Regions from separate parts of the Methylobacterium sp. 13MFTsu3.1M2 genome, predicted to be linked through region 2. Evidence: predicted binding sites of a transcription regulator. Region 2 holds the regulator's gene; the other holds the start of a gene.
The links. Region 2 encodes LexA, which represses DNA repair genes until DNA is damaged. Its sites were predicted from a motif close to TGTTCNNNNTGTGTTCNG; they were not measured.
Positions count from the first base shown of each region.

Region 1: the regulator LexA is predicted to act here: its motif matches at 1,291-1,308, upstream of recA (recombinase RecA).

Region 1 is NZ_FOMM01000016.1:4,324-7,726, reverse strand. Features, by position in the region: gene BM314_RS16650 (hybrid sensor histidine kinase/response regulator) at 1-14, shown strand, start outside; gene recA (recombinase RecA) at 138-1,229, opposite strand; gene rpsQ (30S ribosomal protein S17) at 1,716-1,979, opposite strand; gene rpmC (50S ribosomal protein L29) at 2,001-2,216, opposite strand; gene rplP (50S ribosomal protein L16) at 2,229-2,642, opposite strand; gene rpsC (30S ribosomal protein S3) at 2,654-3,400, opposite strand.
Region 2 is NZ_FOMM01000005.1:84,529-87,931, reverse strand. Features, by position in the region: gene BM314_RS05070 (ComEC/Rec2 family competence protein) at 1-1,095, shown strand, start outside; gene lexA (transcriptional repressor LexA) at 1,089-1,817, opposite strand; gene BM314_RS05060 (hypothetical protein) at 2,068-2,517, shown strand; gene BM314_RS05055 (hypothetical protein) at 2,536-2,751, opposite strand; gene fae (formaldehyde-activating enzyme) at 3,071-3,403, shown strand, end outside.

The DNA of each region.
Region 1 (3,403 bases), on a different contig from region 2:
CGATGGCGGACTGACCGGCCCCTCGCGTCCGCTCACCGTCGCTCAACGAAGAGCGGCCCCGGAGAGACTCCGGGGCCGCGCATCTTCGAACGTCGCCAAGTCCGCCGCGCGCCGTCGCCGGCCCGCGGCGGCGCGGCCTAGGCCTCGCCCTCGTCGAGATCGTCCGCCGTCGGCGCGGCGTTCTCAAGGATCTTCTCGGCGACCAGACCGGAATTCTGCCGGATCGAGCCCTCGATCTCGGCCGCGATCTTCGGGTTGTCGCGCAGGAAGCCCTTCGAGTTCTCGCGGCCCTGGCCGAGGCGCTGGCTGTTGTACGAGAACCAGGCGCCCGACTTCTCGACGATCCCGGCCTTCACGCCGAGGTCGATCAGCTCGCCGACCTTCGACACGCCCTCGCCGAACATGATGTCGAACTCGACCTGCTTGAAGGGAGGGGCGACCTTGTTCTTCACCACCTTGACGCGGACCTGGTTGCCGATCGCCTCGTCGCGGTCCTTGAGCGTCGAGATGCGGCGGATGTCGAGGCGCACCGAGGCGTAGAACTTGAGGGCGTTGCCGCCCGTGGTCGTCTCGGGGCTGCCGTACATGACGCCGATCTTCATCCGGATCTGGTTGATGAAGATGACCATGCAGTTCGAGCGCGAGATCGAGCCGGTCAGCTTGCGCAGGGCCTGGCTCATCAGGCGGGCCTGGAGGCCCGGCTGGCTCTCGCCCATCTCGCCCTCGATCTCGGCCCGCGGGGTCAGCGCGGCCACCGAATCGACCACCAGCACGTCGATGGCGCCCGAGCGCACGAGCGTGTCGGTGATCTCGAGCGCCTGCTCACCCGTGTCGGGCTGGGAGATCAGCAGGTCGTCGAGGTTCACGCCGAGCTTGCGGGCGTAGACCGGGTCGAGGGCGTGCTCGGCATCCACGAAGGCGCAGACGCCGCCCTTCTTCTGGGCCTCCGCGATCGTGTGGAGCGCCAGCGTCGTCTTGCCGGACGATTCCGGACCGTAGATCTCGATCACCCGGCCACGCGGCAGGCCGCCGACGCCGAGCGCGATGTCGAGGCCCAGCGAGCCGGTCGAGACGGTCTCGACCTCCTGGACCTTGTCGTTCTTGCCGAGCCGCATGATCGAGCCCTTGCCGAAGGCGCGCTCGATCTGAGCCAGGGCAGCGTCAATGGCCTTGGACTTGTCCTTGTCCACCGGGGGCATGTCGACCACTTTCAATGCGGGCTGGGCCATCTGGCGGGCTCCTTATGAAGGGGTTGGACGCAGTTCACAACGCGCGTCGCCACCGCCTTTATGTACCCGTTTTGTTCTCAGCCAGCAAGGCCGGAACGCCGTTTTGCTGGACGCAAGTCACGAAATCCCGGCTCGAGCCCCGGATGCCCCGCGACAGCAATCCAATCCGGTAATCGCCCGCGAGAGCCCGTACGAACGCCGACACAACGCGCCGGACGGGACGACCGCCAGCCGCAATGGCGACGCCTCCCGCGGTCCCGCAGCAGGCTCGGCCCGCCGGCGACCGGGACCCAACCGCCAGACATGAGGCCGAAAACGACGACGCCCGGCACGAATCCGGCTCTCGCGAGTCGAATTGCGTCCGGGCGTTCGTCGTACCGGTCGCCGGGCATCCCCGGGATGGTCACCCCAGAGGAGGCACCATCCCGCGACGCCGCGGGCCGGGATCTGGCGGACGCGGAGACCGCAGCCGCCGGGATCCCGGGATCAGGCGGCCTCGCCGGCCTCGGCCTGGGCGGCCTCGCCCTCGACCAGCTTCCAGGTCTTGGTCTTGGAGAACGGACGGCACTCCTCGATGAACACCGTCTGCCCGACCTTGGCGACATTGCCCTCGTCGTGCGCGTGGTAGTTCTTCGACCGCCGCACGGTCTTCTTCATCACCGGGTGCGTGAAGCGGCGCTCCACCTTCACCACAATGGTCTTCTCACCCTTGTCGCTGACGACGGTGCCCTGCAGGATGCGCTTCGGCATGGTTGTCTCCTAAAACCCGCCTCAGCCCTTGGCCTGCTGCAGCGTCTTGGAACGCTGCAGAGTCCGGACACGGGCGATGTCGCGACGGACCTCGCGGACGCGGGCGACGTTCTCGAGCTGGCCGGTGGCCCCCTGGAAGCGCAGGTTGAACTGCTCCTTCTTGAGGTTGATCAGCTCGTCATTCAGCTGATCCGGCGACAGCGCCTTCAGATCAGACAGTCTCTGGGTCGACTTCACGATATCCTCCGTTCAGTCGGCGATGCGCTGGACGACCCGCGTGCGGATCGGGAGCTTCGCGGCGCCGAGGCGGAGCGCCTCCTTGGCGATGTTCTCGGCAACGCCGTCGACCTCGAACATGATCCGGCCGGGATGGACCCGGGCCGCCCAGTAATCCGGGGCGCCCTTACCGGAACCCATGCGGACCTCGGTCGGCTTCGACGACACCGGGACGTCCGGGAACACCCGGATCCAGACGCGGCCCTGGCGCTTCATCTCGCGGGTGATCGCGCGGCGGGCCGCCTCGATCTGGCGGGCGGTGACGCGCTCGGGCTCCACCGCCTTCAGGCCGAACTGGCCGAAGTTCAGCTCGAAGCCGCCCTTGGCCGCACCGTGGATGCGGCCCTTGAACTGCTTGCGGAAGCGGGTCTTTTTCGGTTGCAGCATGGCTTCCTACCTTACGCGTGCTCGCGCTCGCGGCGTCCGCGCTCGCGGCCGCCCTCGCCATCGCGCTCACGGCGTCCGCCGGAGCGGCCGCCCTCTTCCTGGGCCTTCTTGTCCTGGGCCATCGGGTCGTGCTCGAGGATCTCGCCCTTGAACACCCACACCTTGATGCCGCAGGTCCCGTAGGTCGTGAACGCCGTGGCGGTGCCGTAGTCGACGTCGGCGCGCAGCGTGTGCAGCGGGACGCGGCCCTCGCGGTACCATTCCTGACGGGCGATCTCGGCGCCGCCGAGACGGCCCGAGCAGTTGATCCGGATGCCCTCGGCGCCCAGACGCATGGCCGACTGCACGGCCCGCTTCATGGCGCGCCGGAAGGCGACGCGGCGCTCGAGCTGCTGGGCGATCGAGTCGGCCACCAGGGTGGCGTCGATCTCGGGCTTGCGCACCTCGACGATGTTGATGGTCACGTCGGCCTTCGTCATCGTGCCGACGAGCTTGCGCAGCTTCTCGATGTCCGCGCCCTTCTTGCCGATCACCACGCCCGGACGACCCGAGTGAATGGTGACCCGGCACTTCCGGTGCGGGCGCTCGATGACGATCTTGGAGACCGCCGCCTGCTTGAGCTGCTTCATGAGGGCGGCGCGGATCGCGACGTCCTCATGCATGAGCTTCGCGTAGTCGCCCTTGTTGGCGAACCAGCGGGAATCCCAGGTCCGGTTGATGCCGAGCCGGAGACCGATCGGGTTGACTTTCTGACCCATCAG
Region 2 (3,403 bases):
GTGGCCGGGCTGATCGCCTGCGCGCGGCTGATCGACGGGCGGCTGCTCGTGCGCCCGGGGGCCGGGCGGATCGGGCGGCTCGTCGGGACCGGCCTGTCGGCGATCACCGGGACCCTGGCCACGACCCTGGTGGCGCAGGTCGCGACGGCCCCCTTCGCCACCTACCACTTCCAGACGGTCCAGCCCTTCGGCCTCGTCGGCAACGCCCTGACCCTGCCGCTCGTCTCCCTGGTGGTGATGCCCGCCGCGGTGATCGGCTGCCTCGCCTATCCCTTCGCCCTCGACCGGCCGGTCTGGTGGCTGATGGGGCAGGCGGTGGCCGGGATGCTGGCGATCTCGGACTGGATCGCCGGGTTCGAGCGGGCGGTCCTGGTGCTGCCGGCCTTCGGCGCCGGGGCGCTGGCCCTGCTGACCGCCGGCCTGCTGCTGGGGACGCTGCCGGCCTCGCGCCTGCGCTGGCTCGCCGTGCCGCCGGTCCTGCTCGGGCTCGTCCTCGCGGCCCGACCCGACCGCTACGACCTCTACGTCGACCGGCAGGGCGCGGGGGCCGCGGTGCGAGGGCCGGACGGGCGGCTCGCGGCCCTCGGCAGCCCTTCGGGCTTCGTCCTCGAGCAGTGGCTGAAGGCGGACGGCGACGGGCGGCGGCCCGCGGCGCTGATCGTCCGGTCGGGCAGCGGGCGCTGCGACCGGCTCGGCTGCACCGCCCGGCTGCCGGACGGGCGGGCGGTCGCCCTGGTCCGGGACCGGCGGGCCTTCCCGGAGGATTGCGCCCGCGCCGCGGTGCTGATCACGGGCCTCGCGGCGCCGCCCACCTGCACGGGGCCGCTGGTGATCGACCGGCGCGTCCTCGCCGCCCGCGGGGCCGTGGCCCTCCGGACCGACGGCGACGGCTTCGCCGCGCGCTACGCCTGGGACGACGGCCGCGCCGTGCCCTGGCGGCCGGCCGCCGGGCGCGGACCGGGACCGCCGCGGCCGGTCACCGCGGAGCCGGGCGACCGCCCCGCGGAGGACGGGGTCGCCGCGACGCCGGAGGCCGACGCCGCGCCGGGCGGAGACCTCGCCCCCGGCGACGCGCCGGCCGAGCCGCTTCAGTAGCGGCGGACGAGGCTCACGAGGCGGCCCTGGATCCGGACTCGGTCGGGCCCGAGCACGCGGGTCTCGTAGGCCGGGTTGGCGGCCTCGAGGGCGATCGACGAGCCGCGGCGGCGCAGGCGCTTGAGCGTCGCCTCCTCGTCGTCGATCAGCGCCACGATGATGTCGCCGGTATTGGCCGTCTCCTGCTTGCGGATGACCACGAGGTCGCCGTCCAAGATGCCCGCCTCGACCATCGAGTCGCCGCGCACCTCGAGGGCGTAGTGCTCGCCGCCGGCCACGAAGTCTGGCGACAGGGTGATGGCGTGGCTCTGGTTCTGGATCGCCGAGACGGGCGTACCGGCCGCGATCCGGCCCATGACCGGGATCGAGATGGCGCGGCCGGACTCGTCGATCATCCGCGTGCTCGCCGGGGCCGGCGGCGGCTTGGACTTACCGCCCTCGACCACGCTCGGCGTGAAGCGGCGCGGCTCGGCGGGGGCCTGAGTCGCCGGAGCGGCCTGAGTCAGGCTCTCGGGGATCCGGATCACCTCGATGGCGCGCGCCCGATTCGGAAGGCGCCGGAGGAAGCCGCGCTCCTCGAGCGCCGTGATCAGCCGGTGGATGCCGGATTTCGACTTGAGATCGAGGGCATCCTTCATCTCGTCGAACGACGGCGGGACACCGCATTCCTGCATCCGGCTCTGGATGAATCGCAGGAGGTCCAGCTGCTTGCGCGTGAGCATCGACGGGGGACTCGCGGCTTGGCGGACCGCCACGTGACGGTCTCCGAAACAAATCACGAACAGGTTAAACGTTCCGCAAGTGTTCCGCAAGAGCGGCACCGCTCGGCTCGGCGCGCCGCGGGCGCGCCCGCGGGAGAAGGTCGAGAAACGCATTGACGGCGCAAGCGGAGCCGTTTCAATGCATCGCGGCGCCCCGCCGGGAAGGCGGCGGATCCGGGGTGCGGGCTGGGACCCTCTTGGAATGACGAGGATGCGACGACCCGCAGCTCTGCTGCCCCTCGGCCTCGCCGCCCTCGGCCTCGCCGGCTGCACCACCGGATTCTCCTACATCTCGCGGAACTACGTGGCGCTCACTCCCCAGGTCGTCACGATCGGCTGCAAGGAGCCCTACGAGGTCTACGACAACCGGCAGCTGCGCCGGATGCTGATCGTGTCCAACGCCCTGCGCGAGTATACCGGCTGCAACCTGAGCGAGGTCCGGATCGATCCGGAGCCGGGCGCCACCCGGGTGAAGCGCTTCCGCACCGCCGCCCGGGCCTATCTCGACGAGACCGTGCGCGAGGATTGCCGGATCACCGGCGAGACCGTGTTCGATCCGCTGAAGACCGAGTTCGCCTACGCCTGCGACGCGCCGATCGAGAAGCGCGGCACCGTGGTCCCCCGCCTGCCGGGCCGCAATCCGGGCCTCGGCGTGCGCTGACCGGCCGGCGGCGCGTCCTCAGGCGCCCGGCTTCGGGAAGGTCCGCTCCGCGGCGTCGCCGGCGGCGGCCAGCAGGGCGCGGGCGAAGGCCCGGGCCTCCGTCCGGTCGAGCACGATCGCGGCGGTGACCGGCGCACCGCCGAGGTCGGCGAGGGCGAGTTCCAGGCGCACCCCGTCGGGCACGGCGCTCGCCTGAAGGCTCCAGCCGGAGCCCCGGTCCGTGCTCTCCGCCATCGTGTTCCTCCCGCATGCCCGGCACGGCGCCGCGCGCCCACCGGAACGGCCAGGCCCGGGACCGCTCCCGGAGCCGCGCTCCGATCTTCCCTGCCTCGCCTGTCCGCGTTCCTCAAGGCCACAGGCCGCGCAGGGGTGGAGATGCGCGCCGTCGCGGATGCCGGCGGCCGCATCGCGGCGATACGGGGCGGCACGGGGCTGCGCCCGCGCCGCGGCGCGGGCGAGGGCAGGGGCGGCCGGGATGGGGCCGGCCTCGGGGCGATTGACGCGAGGCCGCCGATGATGTCTCCCGCGGGCTCCGATCAGGTGGAGTTCGAACATGCAAGAGATCTGGTTCCGCACGGGCGAGGCCACGGTGCTGGCGGCCGAGGGCCAGTACACCGACGCCATGCCGGAGGTGCTGATCGGCTCGGTGCGCGGCCCGGTCGGTCAGGCCTTCGCGTCGATGATGGGGCAGGTCCAGGGCCACACGCGGATGTTCGTGGTGCGCGACCTCAACCAGCTCGTGCGCCCGGCCACGATGATGACCACCAAGGTCACGATCCACACGGCCGAGTATGCCGAGCTCCTCGGCGGCGTGGTCCAGGCCGCCACCGGCGACGCGATCGTGGACTGCATCATCGAGGGCATCCTGCCGAAGGACGGGCTCGAC